2 regions of the Dorea longicatena genome follow, and region 2 is predicted to be linked to the other one. Evidence: predicted binding sites of a transcription regulator. Region 2 holds the regulator's gene; the other holds the start of a gene.
The links. Region 2 encodes Rex, which represses fermentation and respiration genes when NADH is low (regulators of the CRP and FNR family bind a similar motif). Its sites were predicted from a motif close to ATTGTTAANTANTTAACAAT; they were not measured.
Positions count from the first base shown of each region.

Region 1 (7,250 bases), 240 kb from region 2:
AAAAGAAGATATCGATTATGTTGTAGACAATCTGAAAGAGATCGTTGCGCACTTAAGAGAAATGTCTCCTCTGTATGAAGACTTCATTAAAAAACAGAAAAAACAGGGCGAGAAATAATTCAGATTGTGTACAGAACACATTCGGACAAAACAGTCAAAACATTTAGATAAAAAGACAAAAGGAGTAATTTAGATATGTATTCAGAAAAAGTAATGGATCATTTTGAACATCCAAGAAATGTAGGAGAAATTGAAAATGCCAGTGGCGTTGGAACCGTAGGAAATGCAAAATGTGGAGATATCATGAGAATTTACCTTGATATCGACGACAATCAGATCATCCGTGATGTAAAATTTAAAACATTCGGATGTGGTGCCGCAGTTGCAACAAGCAGTATGGCAACAGAGATGGTAAAAGGAAAGACAATCCAGGAAGCTATGGAAGTTACGAATAAAGCAGTTATGGAAGCTCTGGATGGACTTCCGCCGGTAAAAGTGCACTGCTCACTGCTTGCAGAGGAAGCAATCCACGCAGCTTTATGGGATTATGCAGAAAAGCATGATATCAAGATTGAAGGACTCAAGAAACCGAAGTCTGATATTCACGAAGGTGAAGAGGCGGAAGAGGAAGAATATTAAGCCGGAGAACTTTATATGGAAAAGAAAAAAGTTGTAGTCGGGATGTCCGGAGGGGTTGACTCCTCCGTGGCAGCCTGGCTTTTAAAAAATCAGGGATATGATGTAATAGGAGTCACGATGCAGATCTGGCAGGATGAAGAAGAAGCCGCGATGGAAGAACATGGCGGCTGTTGTGGACTCAGTGCAGTGGATGATGCCAGAAGAGTGGCAGCAGCGCTGGATATTCCGTATTATGTCATGAATTTTAAAAAAGAATTTAAAGAAAATGTCATTGATTATTTTATCGATGATTATCTGCATGGCAGAACGCCGAACCCGTGTATCGCCTGTAACCGATATGTGAAATGGGAATCATTGTTAAAGCGAAGCCTTGATATTGGTGCGGAGTATATAGCAACGGGACATTATGCCAGGGTAGAGAAGCTGTCGAATGGAAGATATGCAATTCGTAATTCTGCGACTGCGGCAAAAGATCAGACATATGCACTTTATAACCTTACACAGGATCAGCTTTCGAAGACACTGATGCCGGTTGGAGAATATACAAAAGATCAGATCCGTGCAATGGCAGATGAAATAGGCCTTCTTGTTGCACATAAGCCGGACAGTCAGGATATCTGCTTTGTGTCAGATGGAGATTATGCGTCTTATATCGAAGAAAATTCAGATGCAAAGATTACGCCGGGCAATTTCGTGCTTTCGGATGGAACGGTTGTCGGAAAACATAAAGGAATCATTCATTATACGGTGGGACAGAGAAAAGGTCTGGGACTGTCTCTCGGACATCCGGTGTTCGTATTGGAGATCCGCCCGGAAACCAATGAAGTTGTAGTGGGATCAAATGAGGAATCTATGTCCCGTTATGTGCGCGCAGATCAGGTGAATTTCATGACGGTAGAAGATCTGACAGAGCCGAAAAGAGTGTGGGCGAAGATTCGTTATAATCACAGAGGTGCATGGTGTACCGTTGAAAAGACGGGAGAAGATGAGATCCTCTGTACATTTGAAGAGCCGCAGAGAGCGATCACACCGGGACAGGCTGTCGTATTATATGACGGAGAATACGTACTTGGCGGCGGAACGATCATTGCGGATAAGTAGGAAACATAAAGAATATTGATAAAATACAAAATAAAGAGGAATAAGTTATGATACAGGCGGATATGCATATGCACACATGGTTTTCAACGGATTCCGAAGCCTGTCCACGCGATATGGCGGATGAGGCAGTCAGAAAAGGGTTGAAAACCATTTGCTTTACGGATCATTTTGACAAGGATGATCTGGAATGGGGAGAAGAAGGTATCTTTGATGTGGATGCTTATTTTGTGGAAATGCAGAAACTTCAGGAAGAATATGCAGGAAAACTGAATATCAGGATTGGAATAGAACTGGGATTTAGGACATATCTGAAAGATTATTATGAAGAACTGACGAAGAAATATCCGTTTGATTTCGTGATTGGATCGGTTCACAATGTTCCGTATAAGAAAGATGCGGAAGGGAACATATTATATACTGATCCTGCGGCAGAAAAGCTTTTTACAGACCGTACCGACAAAGAGGCGTACCGTCTGATGATGGAGACAACGCTGGAAAATGTGAGAACTTCGGACTGCTTTCAGACACTTGGTCATCTGGATTATGTTGTAAGATATGGAAAATCAAGGGAAAAAGAATATTCGTATACAGATTATGCGGATATTATAGACGAGATTTTGAAACTATTGATTGAGAAGGAAAAGGGTCTGGAAGTGAATTCGGCCGGATTGAAGTATGGCCTTCCGTTCGCACATCCACATCCGGATGTATTGAAGCGTTATCGTGAGCTTGGCGGTGAGATCATTACGATTGGAGCCGATGCACATAAACCGGAGCATATTGCGTATGATTTTGCAAAGGCAGAAGAAATTTTGAAGTCCTGCGGCTTTAAATATTATACAGAATTTTTTGAACAAAAGCCTGTTTTTAAGCAACTTATATAAAAATAGGAAAACCTCTTGAAATTTTGTATCAGATAAAGTACAATTATTAGCAGTTGAGAGGTCTTGATAGAGCTTCTAAAGGGCTTGAGAAAGATTTCACAATGTAGACTGCATAAGTAGTTAATAAACAAACTTTAGGAGGAATTAATCATGGCAGTAAAAGTAGCGATTAATGGATTTGGACGTATTGGACGTCTTGCATTCAGACAGATGTTCGGAGCAGAAGGATATGAAGTTGTAGCAATCAACGACTTAACATCTCCTAAGATGCTTGCACACCTGTTAAAATATGATTCTTCACAGGGAAAATACGCTTTAGCTGATACTGTAAAAGCAACAGATGATTCTATCATCGTTGATGGAAAAGAAATCAAAATCTATGCTAAAGCTAACGCTGAAGAACTTCCTTGGGGAGAGATTGGTGTAGACGTAGTTCTGGAGTGTACAGGATTCTATACATCTAAAGAAAAAGCATCTGCTCATATCAAAGCAGGAGCAAGAAAAGTTGTTATTTCCGCACCAGCTGGAAACGACCTGCCAACTATCGTATATAACGTAAACCACGAAACACTGAAACCAGAAGATACAGTAATTTCTGCAGCTTCTTGTACAACAAACTGCCTGGCTCCAATGGCAAAAGCTCTTAACGATCTTGCACCAATCGAGTCTGGTATCATGTGCACAATTCACGCTTACACAGGAGATCAGATGACTCTTGACGGACCACAGAGAAAAGGTGACCTCAGAAGATCTCGTGCAGCTGCAGTTAACATCGTACCTAACAGCACAGGTGCTGCAAAAGCAATCGGACTTGTTATCCCAGAACTGAACGGAAAGTTAATCGGATCTGCTCAGCGTGTACCAACACCTACAGGATCTACAACAATCCTTACAGCAGTTGTAAAAGGACATGTAACAGTTGATGAAATCAACGCAGCTATGAAAGCCGCTTCTACAGAGTCCTTCGGATACAACACAGATGAAATCGTATCTAGCGATATCGTTGGAATGAGATATGGTTCATTATTCGATGCTACTCAGACAATGGTACTTCCACTGGAAAACGGAACTACAGAAGTTCAGGTTGTTTCTTGGTATGACAATGAGAACTCATACACAAGCCAGATGGTAAGAACAATCAAATACTTCTCTGAATTAGCATAATTTAGAGCATGAATTAAGACTCACAAAGGGTCCGGTCTTATTGGGCCGGACCCTTTTTGCAGTTATAAAATATATAACCAGGAGGCAGTACTATGCTTAATAAAAAATCTGTAGATGACATTAACGTAAAAGGGAAAAAAGTACTTGTAAGATGTGACTTCAACGTTCCGCTTATCGATGGAAAGATTACAGACGAGAATCGTCTTGTTGCAGCACTTCCTACAATCAAAAAATTAATCGCTGATGGCGGAAAGGTTATCCTTTGCTCTCATCTTGGAAAGCCAAAGGGACAGCCGGTTCCAGAATTATCTCTTGCTCCTGTAGCAGTTCGCCTTTCAGAACTCCTTGGACAGGAAGTAAAATTTGCAGCTGATCCGGAAGTTGTTGGACCAAATGCGAAAGCAGCAGTAGCTGAGATGAAAGATGGAGATGTTATCCTCCTTGAAAACACACGTTACAGAGCAGAAGAGACAAAGAATGAAGATGCATTCAGTAAAGATCTCGCTTCTCTTTGCGACGTATTTGTTAACGATGCATTCGGAACAGCACACCGCGCACACTGCTCTAACGTAGGAGTTACAAAATACGTAGATACAGCAGTTGTTGGATACCTTATGCAGAAAGAAATTGATTTCCTTGGAAATGCAGTCAACAATCCGGAAAGACCATTCGTAGCAATCCTTGGCGGAGCAAAAGTTTCAAGCAAGATTTCTGTAATTGAGAACCTTCTTGACAAAGTAGATACTCTGATCATCGGTGGAGGAATGGCATATACATTCGCAAAAGCACAGGGCGGAACAGTCGGAAAATCCCTTCTGGAAGAAGATTACTGCCAGTATGCACTTGACATGATCGAAAAAGCAAAAGCCAAAGGTGTAAAACTTCTTCTTCCTGTAGATAACGTTGTCGGAGATGATTTCTCTAATGATGCAAATACTCAGGTAGTAAAAGCTGGAGAGATCCCGGAAGGATGGGAAGGACTCGACATCGGACCAGAGACAGCTAAGATCTTCAGCGATGCAGTAAAAGATGCTAAGACAGTTGTATGGAACGGACCAATGGGATGCTTCGAGATGCCTAAATTTGCAAAAGGAACAGAAACAGTTGCAAAAGCACTTGCAGACACAGACGCTGTGACAATCATCGGCGGAGGAGATTCTGCAGCAGCAGTTAACCAGCTGGGATATGGAGATAAGATGACACACATTTCAACAGGTGGTGGAGCTTCTCTTGAATTCCTTGAAGGAAAAGAACTCCCGGGTGTAGCAGCAGCTAACGATAAATAGAATAAGGAGATTTGGAAAGATGGCAAGAAAGAAAATCGTAGCCGGAAACTGGAAAATGAACAAAACTCCAAGTGAAGCAGTAGCTTTAGTTGAAGAATTAAAACCATTAGTAGCTAATGAAGATGTAGACGTAGTATTCTGCGTACCTGCAATCGACATTATCCCTGTAGCAGAGGCTGTAAAGGGAACAAATATCCAGGTTGGTGCTGAGAATATGTATTTTGAAGAAAGCGGAGCATATACAGGAGAAATCTCTCCGGCTATGCTTACAGATGCAGGAGTAAAATACGTTGTTCTTGGACACTCTGAAAGAAGAGAATACTTTGCAGAGACAAACGAGACAGTAAATAAGAAAATGCTGAAAGCTTTCGAGCATGGTATTACACCAATCATGTGCTGTGGAGAGACTCTGGAGCAGAGAGAACAGGGTGTAACAATGGACTTCATCCGTCAGCAGGTTAAAGTTGGATTCCAGAATGTAACAGCTGATCAGGCTAAGACAGCAGTGATCGCTTACGAGCCAATCTGGGCTATCGGAACAGGTAAGACAGCTACTACAGAGCAGGCTGAAGAAGTTTGCGCTGGTATTCGTGCATGCATCGCTGAAGTATATGATGAAGCTACAGCAGAAGCTATCCGTATCCAGTACGGCGGATCTGTAAACGCTGGAAATGCAGCAGAGTTATTCGCTCAGGCTGATATCGACGGCGGACTTGTAGGTGGAGCATCTCTGAAAGCTGATTTCGGAAAGATCGTAAACTACAAATAAGATTTAGAAAATCAGCCGCAGGAGGCTTTCGTTTGACTGCTTCCTGCGGTTTTATGCTGTAAAAGTGATATTTAAGACGAAAGGTGATATTAAAAATGAGTAAGAAACCAACAGTACTTATGATCTTAGACGGTTATGGACTGAATGAAAAGACAGAAGGTAATGCAATTGCTATGGCAAAAACACCTGTTATGGATAAACTGATGTCAGAATATCCATGTGTAAAAGGAAATGCCAGCGGACTTGCAGTAGGACTTCCGGACGGACAGATGGGTAACTCAGAAGTTGGTCATATGAACATGGGTGCCGGACGTATCATTTATCAGGAACTGACAAAGATCACAAAGGCAATTGAAGATGGTGTATTCTTCGAGAATAAAGCACTTCTGGCTGCATGTGAGAATGCCAAGAAGAATGATTCTGCACTGCACCTGATGGGGCTGGTATCTGACGGTGGTGTTCACAGCCACATCGGACATATTTTCGGCCTTCTGGAACTGGCTAAGAGACAGGGACTTGAGAAAGTATACGTACACTGCTTCCTTGACGGTCGTGATACACCACCGGCTTCAGGAAAAGAGTATGTAGAGCAGTTAGAAGCTAAGATGAAAGAAATCGGCGTAGGAGAGGTTGCAAGTGTTTCCGGACGTTATTATGCAATGGACCGTGATAACCGCTGGGATCGTGTAGAAAAGGCTTACAAGGCACTTTCAGCAGGCGAAGGCGAGACAGCTGCTTCTGCTACAGAGGGAATCCAGGCTTCTTATGATGCAGATGTAACGGATGAGTTCGTTGTACCATTTGTAGTAACAAAGGACGGCGCACCGGTTGCAACGATCAAAGAAAATGATTCCGTAGTATTCTTCAACTTCCGCCCGGACAGAGCAAGAGAGCTCACAAGAACATTCTGTGACGACAGCTTTGACGGATTTGACAGAGGAGACAGAATTAAGACAACATTTGTATGCTTTACAGAATACGATGCTACAATCGAAAATAAACAGGTCGCATTTGTGAAAGAAGAAATCACTAATACATTTGGTGAGTTCCTTGCAAAGAACGGCAAGAAACAGGCACGTATCGCTGAGACAGAGAAGTATGCTCACGTAACATTCTTCTTCAATGGCGGCGTAGAGGAACCAAATGAAGGAGAAGATAGAATTCTTGTAAAATCTCCTAAGGTTGCTACTTATGATTTGAAGCCAGAGATGAGTGCATATGAAGTATGTGACAAGCTCGTTGCAGCAATCAAGTCTGATAAGTATGATGTTATCGTAATTAACTTTGCCAACCCTGACATGGTAGGTCATACTGGTGTGATCGAGGCTGCTGTAAAAGCCATTGAAGCAGTTGACGAGTGTGTAGGAAAGGCTTACGAAGCATTAAAAGAAGCTGACGGACAGATGT
Region 1 is NZ_CP102280.1:1,644,221-1,651,470, reverse strand. It holds gene nifS (cysteine desulfurase NifS) at 1-118, shown strand, start outside; gene nifU (Fe-S cluster assembly scaffold protein NifU) at 196-639, shown strand; gene mnmA (tRNA 2-thiouridine(34) synthase MnmA) at 655-1,740, shown strand; gene NQ508_RS07795 (histidinol-phosphatase HisJ family protein) at 1,788-2,624, shown strand; gene gap (type I glyceraldehyde-3-phosphate dehydrogenase) at 2,775-3,788, shown strand; gene NQ508_RS07785 (phosphoglycerate kinase) at 3,881-5,074, shown strand; gene tpiA (triose-phosphate isomerase) at 5,094-5,843, shown strand; gene gpmI (2,3-bisphosphoglycerate-independent phosphoglycerate mutase) at 5,939-7,250, shown strand, end outside.
Region 1: a site for Rex is predicted at 2,708-2,727, ahead of gap (type I glyceraldehyde-3-phosphate dehydrogenase). Genes of this name have one in related genera too.

Region 2 (11,086 bases):
GTACAATATCCATATTCGCTTCTTTCAGATCAATGATACCTGCGCTGTTGGAGCAATGATAATACTGGAACGTAACACCTCTTTTTTTCAGTTCTTCTTTCATCCAGAGATATTTATCAAGCTGCTCATTGGTAAATGTCTTATCTGCTTCATCAGACTTGGAAAAATGTGTAAACATTCCTTCCATTACCAGGTTCGGCAGTTTACTGATCTTTGCGATTTCTTCGGCATTCTCTTCTGTAATCTGGAATCCCAGTCTTGCCATTCCAGTGTCAAGCTTAATATGTACATAGACTTTACAGCCCATGGCTTCTGCAAGCTCTGACACTTCTTTTGCCATCTCATAACTATAGACAGTCATACGTACTTCATTGCGGATCATCGTATCCCACTGATCCGGGAAAATGCATCCAAGAACCAATACCGGTTTCTTCAAACATGCATCTTTTAATAAAATAGCTTCATCCAGCGTAGCTACTGCATAACCCCAGATATAATCCTTGGGTTCCAGAAGCTTTGCAATCTGAACGGCACCATGTCCATAACCATCCATCTTGATGACTGCCATCATCTGTGTATCTTTCTGAATATTTTTCTTCATCATCTCTATATTATATTCAACCGCATCTAAATCGACTCTGGCTAAAACTCTTGTATAATGTTTCACTGCTATTCATCCTCCAGTTTCATTAATGCTTTACTGATATATTCTATCAGATCTCTTGCCATTACACTATATACGCCTTTTTCAAATTTTGCAAGGTCACCGGCCAAACCATGTACATATGTACCTAATCTGGCTGCTTTTTTCGTATCTTTTTCCTGCACCATAAAGCCTGCGATCACACCGGCCAGCACATCTCCCGAACCGGCTTTTGCCATCGCACTGTTCCCGGTAAGATTCAGGCAGATTTCATTTGCCTTATCTGCGATCAGTGTTCTGGAATCTTTTAATACACAGGTTACCTGATATCCGTCAGCGAATTTCTTCAGGATCTGTATCCGGTCTTCTCTAAGATCTTCCACAGGGATGCCTGTAAGTCTAGACATCTCTTTCATATGCGGCGTAAATATGAACTTCCGGTCTGCCAGCCGATCAAGAAGATCTTTGTTATCTGACAGAAGATTTAACCCATCTGCATCGATCAGGCATGGAACATCCACGTACTCTATAACCGTCCGCAATAACTTCTCCGATGTTGTACTTCTTCCAATGCCGGAACCAATACACACACCGTCTGCCCACTTAAGAAGCTTTAGTACTTCTTCTTTATTAAATTCATCATAAGCCGTTATGATCGCTTCCGGCAGAAGTGTCTGCAATATCTCGCGGTTGTCCTTTGGTGTATAGATTCTGACAAGCCCGGCTCCTGTCATATAAGCCGCATGGGCATTCAGATATGCCGCACCTGCCATACCCTTACTTCCAGCGATCACAAGAAGCCTTCCATAACTTCCCTTATTAGAATCTTCCGGTCTTTCCGGAAGCATTCTACGATATTCTTCTCTTTCAAAAGAATGGATCACATCTGCATCCTGTAATAACGGCTCATGCGAAATGCCAATCTCTGCTACTGTTACTCTTCCTGCATATGCTCTGCCCTGCGCCAGTTCAAGGCCGATCTTTTTCACCTCGAATGTCACTGTATCATCTGCGTGGAATGCACAACCAAGCACACATCCCGTAGAGGCTGAAAGTCCTGATGGGATATCTACTGCAAATTTTGTACCCTGCATCTGATTCATACGTTCAATCACCTGACGATATGTACCTTCAATCTTACGGCTCAGTCCGACTCCGAACACGGCATCTATCACTATGCTGTAGCTGTTATCCTGCGGGATATCTTCTGTGATCTTACCACCACATTCTTTAAGACGTCTTATCTGTTCCCGTGTCTCCGGTGTACAATGCTCTGGATTGCCGACCAGATAAGTATCCACAGGACACCCCATATTCTTCAAGATCCTGGCGATGGCAAATCCATCTCCGCCATTATTTCCTGATCCACATACCACACAGACAGAAGAAAGATCCAGATTCTCACTTTGCATCGTCTGTACACAGGCATTTGCCGCACACTCCATTAATTCTAGTGATGCGATGCCCAGTTCCTGAATCGTGTACTGATCGGCAGCCTTCATCTGCGCAGCATTAACCAGAAGTTTCATATATTCATTCATCTCCCATCAGATATATCTCTGCAACAAAAGAACGTGTAAAAATATGTCCGTATTCCAGACTACTCCTACACGCTTTCTTGTATTATAGTTTATTTATGGTCCTCTTTGTAACGACTGATATTGTATGACAACTGCATCAGACTTTCTGACAGATGCACATTCTCAACAACAACATTATCCGGAAGGTTCAAATCTGTATGTGCAAAGTTCCAGATCGCACGTACTCCGTTCTCAACCAGCATATTCGCAACTTCAATTGCTTTCTCTTTCGGAATCGTCAGAACTGCAATATCAATCTCATTATTCTGAACGAACGTTTTCAGATCATCCATCATACGGATCGGAACTCCACGGATGGATACTCCCTGAAGTCTTGGATTCACATCAAAGATTCCTTTCAGAATGAATCCACGGTTCTCGAAGGCTGCATAATTAGCCAGTGCCTGCCCAAGATTACCTGCACCAATGATAATAATATTGTGGTCTTCTTCCAATCCTAATATCTTTCCAATCTCTGTGTATAAATACTTAACATTATAACCGTATCCCTGTTGTCCGAATCCTCCGAAATTATTAAGATCCTGACGGATCTGGGATGCTGTTACTTTCATCCGCTTACTCAGATCGTTCGAAGAAATCCGCTCTACACCATTTTCCAACAGTTCGCCCAAATATCTGTAATACCTCGGCAATCTTCTTATGACCGCACGAGAAATCTCTCTTTCTTCCAATGTTTTCACCCTTCCAATCATAGTCTAAAATAATTATATAAAATTGAAAGATTATTGTCAAACTATTGTTGAATTTTATGCAATTTCCGTTATAATAAAGTAGCATGTGTAAATGCATTTTGAGAATACCAACGTATCAATTATCCATAACTCAGGAGGAAATATATGATATTAGCATGTCACGGGATCCAGAAATCTTTCGGTGAACACCTCATCGTCAGAGATGGATCCTTCCATATAGAAGATCACGAAAAAGCAGCTCTTGTCGGACCGAACGGTGCCGGTAAGTCCACTCTGCTCAAAATGATTGTAGGCGAATCAGCCCCGGATGACGGCAACGTCATCCTGACAAAAGGTAAGACACTTGGCTATCTTGCCCAGCATCAAGAGATGCAAAGCGGTAATACGATCTACGAAGAAGTCCGCACCGCAAAGGCCGATATAATCGCTATGGAGCGCCGTATCCGCGAGATCGAGATGGAACTTAAGCATCTCTCCGGCGACGCCTTGAACGACCGTCTGGAAACTTACAACCGCCTTACGGCCGCTTTCGAACGTGAGAATGGCTATTCTTGTGAAAGTGAGATCACCGGTGTGTTAAAGGGACTTGGATTTACGGAAAATGATTTCACCAAACCCGTCGACACTCTCTCCGGAGGACAGAAAACCCGTGTATCTCTCGGCAAGCTTCTGTTAACGAAACCAGACATTTTGCTTCTTGATGAGCCAACCAACCATCTGGATCTGAATTCAATTGCATGGCTTGAAACCTATCTTCTAAACTATCAGGGAGCTGTGCTGATCGTGTCTCATGACCGTTATTTTTTGAACAAAGTTGTCACTAAAGTTCTTGAAATCGAGCTTGGAGAACTTCGTACTTATATGGGAAATTACAGCGACTATGCAGCAAAGAAGCAGCAGCTTCGCGACATACGCCTGAAGGAATATCTTAACCAGCAGCAGGAAATCAAGCATCAGGAAGCGGTTATCGAAAAGCTTCGTTCTTTCAACCGCGAAAAATCCATCAAACGTGCCGAAAGCCGCGAAAAGATGTTGGAAAAAATGCAGACCATCGAAAAACCGATAGAAGTTAATACAGATATACATCTGAAACTGGAACCATCCTGTGTAAGTGGCAATGATGTTCTGACTATTGAACATTTAAGCAAATCTTTCCCCGGACAGGAACTTTTTACAGACGTTAATCTCGAGATCAAACGTGGTGAACATGTCGCAGTAATCGGTGATAACGGAACAGGAAAGACTACGCTTCTTAAGATCTTAAACCGAGTGGTATCTGCTGATTCCGGTACTTATACACTTGGCTCCAATGTTAAGATTGGCTACTACGATCAGGAACATCATGTCCTTCATATGGAAAAAACAATTTTTGACGAGATTTCCGATGATTATCCGACTCTTACGAATACGGAAATCCGGAATGTGCTTGCAGCATTTCTTTTTACCGGTGATGATGTCTTCAAACAGATCAGTTCTTTGAGCGGTGGGGAACGCGGACGTGTATCTCTTGCGAAACTGATGCTCTCTGAAGCAAATTTCCTGATCCTCGACGAGCCGACCAACCATTTGGACATCGCATCCAAAGAAATCCTTGAGAATGCTTTGAATGATTATACCGGTACTGTACTTTATGTCTCTCATGACCGTTATTTCATTAATCAAACTGCATCACGGATTCTGGATCTTGTCAATCATACATTTGTAAATTATATCGGAAATTATGACTATTATCTGGAGAAAAAAGAAGAACTCACTACTGCATATGCCGGAGAAGCCTCTACACCTTCATCCGTTTCAGATAACAGTACAGACAAGAATGTATCCGAGTCAAAACTCAGCTGGCAGGAGCAAAAGGAAGCCCAGGCAAGACTTCGCAAACGTCAGAATGAGCTTAAAAAGACTGAAGAACGTATCGGCGAACTGGAAGACCGTGATAGTGAGATCGATGCCCTGATGATTCAGGAAGATATCTTCACCAACTCTGTAAAATGCCAGGAACTTGCAAAAGAAAAAGCCGCAATAGCGGAAGAATTAGAAGAATTATACATGAAATGGGAGGAATTAGCAGAAGACGCTTAAACGCCTGATTTGCAACTTTTTAGCCCGCTCCAGAAAGCTTCTGGGGCGGGCTTTTATATTGCCATGCATTCGTAAGGAACTGCCGGTGGCAGGTCCTGTAGATATATATTATCTATTTTAATTTTTCAGCAATTGCCTTAATAAATCCTTCGCTGTTCAATACGGTTGGATTTTCCAGTGTCGTGATCAATGCCAAATCTTTCGTCATCTTACCTTCTTCAATGGTATCAATGGTTGCTTTTTCAAGCTTATCTGCGAATGCTGCCAATTCGGCATTTCCATCCATCTCACCACGTTTTCTAAGAGCACCTGTCCATGCAAAAATTGTAGCTACAGAGTTTGTAGAAGTCTCTTCCCCTTTCAGATGCTTGTAATAATGACGTTGTACAGTTCCATGAGCTGCCTCATATTCATAATTTCCATCCGGTGATACCAGAACAGATGTCATCATTGCAAGAGAACCAAATGCGGAAGAAACCATATCACTCATTACATCTCCGTCATAGTTCTTACATGCCCAGATATATCCGCCTTCTGATTTCATAACTCTTGCAACCGCATCATCGATCAAAGTATAGAAATATGTAATTCCGGCTTCTTTGAACTTCTCGGCATAATCTTTGTCAAAGATTTCCTGGAAAATATCTTTGAATGTATGGTCATACTTCTTAGAGATCGTATCTTTTGTTGCGAACCACAGATCCTGCTTTGTATCCAATGCATAATTAAAGCAGCTTCTCGCAAAGCTTTCAATAGATCCGCATAAGTTATGCATTCCCTGTGCAACACCCGGTCCTGCATAGTTGTGTACCAGTTCTCTGGTCTCTGTGCCGTCTTCTGCCGTGTATACCAGTTCTACTTTTCCAGGTCCAGGAATCTTCATCTCTGTATTTTTATATACATCTCCATATGCATGTCTTGCAATAGTGATTGGTTTTTTCCAGTTTTTTACACATGGCTCAATGCCTTTTACAACAATCGGTGCACGAAATACAGTTCCGTCAAGTATTGCACGGATCGTTCCGTTCGGACTCCTCCACATTTCTTTCAGATCGTACTCTTTCATACGTGCCGCATTCGGTGTGATTGTTGCACATTTTACTGCAACTTTATATTTCTTGGTTGCATTAGCAGCATCGATTGTTACCTGATCATCTGTCTCATTTCTATGTTCCAGACCCAGATCATAATATTCTGTGTTCAGTTCAATATATGGCTCCAGAAGATCTTCTTTGATCATCTTCCAGAGAATTCTTGTCATCTCGTCTCCGTCCATCTCTACAATCGGTGTTGTCATTTTAATTTTTGCCATGGTATTTGTCTCCTTTCTATCTGTTCGCGGCATCTTTTATTATTCTTCCAGATGCAGATTTTCCATCACGTGTAATATATGTTCATTTGCAAGCTGTTCTGCTTTTGCCGCATCTTTTGCCTTGATTGCTTCCAGGATTTCTCTGTGTTCTTCTATTGATTTCTCGGCACGCTCCGGTGCTTCAATAGACATCGTCCTGGCAAGCTGTACATACTTGTGAAAATCTGTTAATACATGTTCCAGGATCCTGCTGTTGGATGCCTCATACAATATCTTATGAAACTTACCATCCATTTCTGACATCTGTTCAATCTGTCCGGATCCTTTCTTATGCAAATGAAATTCTGACAGAAGAATCACTTCTTCCAGTTCTTCAATCTGCGCATCCGTAATATATTTCGTTGCCCAGTTGGCACACAGCCCTTCCAGTTGCGAACGTATCTTATAGATATCTTTCACATCTTTTCTGGTAATGGCTGTCACATACGCACCTTTATTCGGAATGATCGTAACCAGTCCTTCTAACTCCAATTGTCTTAAGGCTTCTCTTACCGGTGTTCTGCTTACCCCCAGTTCTTCACCGATTGTTACTTCCCTTAATTCTTCATGATTTTTATATACCCCATTCAGAATATCTTCCCGCAGATGCCGGAACACTCTTCCTCGTAAGGATCTGTCCTGATATTCTTCCATTAAAAACACCTCTGCTATATCAATTCCACACCAATTCTCTTACAGTTTTCGTCGATAACTCTGATCAACTCATCGTCTGTAAGAACGGTTACTCGTCCTTCTTCATACTGCTTATCTACCCATTCTTTTACAGAACTTACAAGTTCTGAGTTCTTATCTACTTTCTTGTCCTCCGGCAGCTTAAAATATGTATTGATCCAGTGTGCAATACCTGCAAGTCCGGATGTGTTAGATATTGCAACAAGCGGAGGACGGTTCAGGAATTTTCCGGTATCAAATACGTTGTAGATCTCTTCATTCTTCAATAAACCATCTGCATGGATTCCAGCCCTTGTTACATTAAAGTTCTTACCAACAAAAGGTGTTCTTGAAGGAATATGATATCCGATCTCTTTCTCATAATAATCTGCAAGCTCTGTGATAACTGTTGTATCCATCCCATCCAGTGTGCCACGAAGCTGTGCATATTCGAACACCATCGCTTCCAGTGGTGTATTACCGGTACGCTCTCCGATTCCAAAAAGTGAACAGTTCACACCGCACGCACCATAAAGCCATGCTGTCGATGAATTGCTGACTGCCTTATAGAAATCATTATGTCCGTGAAATTCGATCAGTTCGCTTGGAACACCGGCATGTACTCTGAGTCCATAGATGATTCCCGGAATAGATCTTGGTATTACAGCTCCCGGATAGTTGACCCCGTATCCCATGGTATCACAGACACGGATCTTGACCGGAATCTTATACTCATCCATCAGTTTCATAAGTTCCAGACAGAATGGAATGACGAATCCATAGATGTCGGAACGTGTGATATCTTCCAGATGACATCTCGGGCTGATTCCTGTCTCAAGACATTCTCTTACGATAGACAGATAATGTTCCATTGCCTCACGTCTTGTCATCTTTAGTTTATAGAATATATGATAGTCCGAACAGCTTACCAGAATACCAGTCTCTTTCATTCCGATCTCTTTCACCAGTTCGAAATCTTTCTTGCTCGCACGGATCCAGCTTGTTATCTCCGGGAATTTATAATCCTTTTCCATGCATTTGTAGACTGCGTCTCTGTCCTTTTTACTATAGAGGAAGAATTCACACTGTCTGATCTTTCCCTTCGGACCACCCAGACGATGAAAATAATCATATAATGTTACGATCTGCTCAGTACTGTACGGGGCACGTGATTGTTGGCCATCTCTGAATGTTGTATCTGTGATCCAGATCTCATCCGGCATACAATGCGGAACAATTCGGTCATTGAATGCGATTTTCGGAATCTCGTCATAATGGAACAGATTACGAAATACATTCGGTGTCTTCACATCCACCAACGGGTACATGTGCTCTTCCAGTTGCAATAAATTTGTATGATCATCCAGGTATACTTTCCTGTTTTCCATTTTCCATCGCCTGCTTTCTAAAATATTTTTTCGTAGTAAAGTACTAAATTCAACATGTATAATTGTATACAATAATACATGTGTTGTCAAGTTCTATTATGGATATTTATTCAAAAAAAATGATTATGGGGATTCCATAATCATTTTTTATATATTATTAATAAAGTTTTGCGTTAACTTCTCTCGGACTTAAGCCCTCGTCTTCTAAGGCTTTCATAATCTGGTGTTTGTGTTCGGTTCCGAATGCTTCCAGAGTGATTCGAAGTTCTACTGCTGCGTTTCGGTTGGTACTTACGAACTGGTTATGCTCCAGTTTGATTACATTACCATTTGCTTTGGCGATTGTAGCTGCAACGCGTACCAGTTCACCCGGCTTGTCCGGAAGAAGTACAGATACAGAGAAGATTCTGTCTCTCTGGATCAGTCCGTGCTGTACGATCGAGGACATTGTAATCACATCCATATTACCACCACTTAAGATGGATACGACTTTCTTTCCTTTCAGATCAAGCTGTCTGAGCGCCGCTACTGTCAGAAGGCCTGAATTTTCTACGATCATCTTGTGATTCTCTACTACATCGAGGAATGCACCGATCAGATCATCATCTGCAACTGTAATAACTTCATCTATATTCTTTTCTGCATATGGGAAGATCTTTTCTCCGACACGTTTTACAGCTGTACCATCAGCGATCGTATTGGCACTTGCAAGTGTTACCGGATGTCTTTCTTTCAATGCCTCTGTCATGCTTGCAGCGGCAGCCGGTTCTACACCGATTACTTTGACATTCGGATTCAGCATCTTGGTAAGTGTCGAAACTCCTGTAATCAGACCGCCGCCACCGATTGGTGCGAGAATATAATCTACGTCCGGAAGTTCTTCAAAGATTTCCATTGCAATACTTCCCTGTCCCGTTGCAACATCCAGATCATCGAAAGGATGTACGAATGTGTATCCTTCTTCTTCTGCCAGTTTCATTGCATATGCACAGGCATCATCATAGACATCTCCGTGTAATACGACTTCTGCTCCATAGCTCTTTGTACGATTTACTTTGATCAGTGGTGTAACTGTCGGCATAACTACCGTTGCCTTGCAGCCGAATTTCTTTGCTGCATATGCCACGCCCTGTGCATGGTTACCTGCAGACGCAGTTACAAGACCTTTCTTTCTGTCTTCTTCGCTCATTGTACTGATCTTGTAATATGCACCACGTACTTTATAAGCACCTGTATACTGCATATTCTCTGGTTTCAGATAGACATCAGCACCTGTCTGTTTGCTTAAGTATTCGCTGTATACCAGCTTAGTTGGCAGGGTTACTTCTTTTACGATTGCACTCGCCTGTTTGAATTTTTCTAATGTTAACATCTCGTACTTCCTCTCTTCCTCTTATTCGTTTTCTGAAACCTCTTCTGAAGCCTCATCATCTTTCGGTCTTTCGAATAACGCATTCACGAAATCATCTGCATTAAATTTCTGCAAATCGTCAATAGTCTCTCCCACACCGATATATTTTACCGGAACGCCCAGCTCTGCATGGATGGCAACTGCGATTCCTCCTTTTGCGGTTCCATCCATCTTTGTCAAAACGATCCCTGTAATCTCTGCCACATCGTTGAATTCCTTCGCCTGCTGCAGGGCATTCTGTCCTGTTGTTGCATCCAGAACAACCAATGTCTCTCTGTATGCCTCAGGGAATTCCCGGTCAATGATCTTATTCATCTTTCTGAGTTCTTCCATCAGATTCTTTTTATTGTGCAGACGTCCGGCTGTATCGATCATCAGCACATCTGCATGCCGCGCCTTTGCTGCCGCAACAGCATCAAACACAACCGATGCCGGATCAGATCCCTCCTGTCCGCCGATCAGCTCTGCCTGCGAACGGTTCGCCCATTCTTTTAACTGTTCTCCGGCCGCCGCACGGAATGTATCGGCCGCTGCAATTACAACTTTCTTATTCTCTGCACGAAGCTTTCCTGCAAGCTTTCCGATCGTTGTAGTCTTTCCTACACCATTGACACCGATTACCATCACTACGGATGTGCGGTTTTCAAATTCATATGCTGTTTCTCCGATGTCCATCTGTTCTTTGATACTTTCGATCAGAAGTTCCCGGCATTCCATTGGTTCTTTGATGTGTTTTTCTTTTACTTTTGCCTTCAGATCATCCAGAATATCATATGTTGCCTGTACACCAAGATCTCCCATGATCAGAACCTCTTCCAGCTCCTCGTAAAAGTCATCATCGATACGGGAGAATCCGTGAAAGATGCTGTCCATTCCTGATACAATATTGTCTCTGGTCTTACCAAGACCGGCAACCAGTTTTTCAAAAAATCCCATATCTTCCTCCTATTTATCCAGTTCATTTTCAAGCAGGCTGACAGATACCAGTGTAGATACACCTTTTTCCTGCATAGTGATACCATACAGTCTGTCTGCCGCCGTCATTGTTCCACGTCGATGTGTGATTACTATGAACTGCGTATACTTTGTTAACTTGTGCAAATATTGTGCAAAACGGTCTACGTTATTATCATCCAGTGCCGCTTCGATCTCATCCAGCAGACAGAACGGTGACGGCTTCAGATTCTGGATCGCAAAAAGAAGTGCTATCGCTGTCAATGCTTTTTCTCCACCGGACAACTGCATCATA
Region 2 is NZ_CP102280.1:1,407,254-1,418,339, reverse strand. It holds gene alr (alanine racemase) at 1-667, opposite strand, end outside; gene NQ508_RS06640 (bifunctional ADP-dependent NAD(P)H-hydrate dehydratase/NAD(P)H-hydrate epimerase) at 670-2,172, opposite strand; gene NQ508_RS06635 (redox-sensing transcriptional repressor Rex) at 2,274-2,915, opposite strand; gene abc-f (ribosomal protection-like ABC-F family protein) at 3,081-5,015, shown strand; gene NQ508_RS06625 (NADP-dependent isocitrate dehydrogenase) at 5,128-6,327, opposite strand; gene NQ508_RS06620 (GntR family transcriptional regulator) at 6,367-7,020, opposite strand; gene NQ508_RS06615 (beta/alpha barrel domain-containing protein) at 7,035-8,426, opposite strand; gene ilvA (threonine ammonia-lyase) at 8,584-9,798, opposite strand; gene ftsY (signal recognition particle-docking protein FtsY) at 9,820-10,773, opposite strand; gene smc (chromosome segregation protein SMC) at 10,783-11,086, opposite strand, start outside.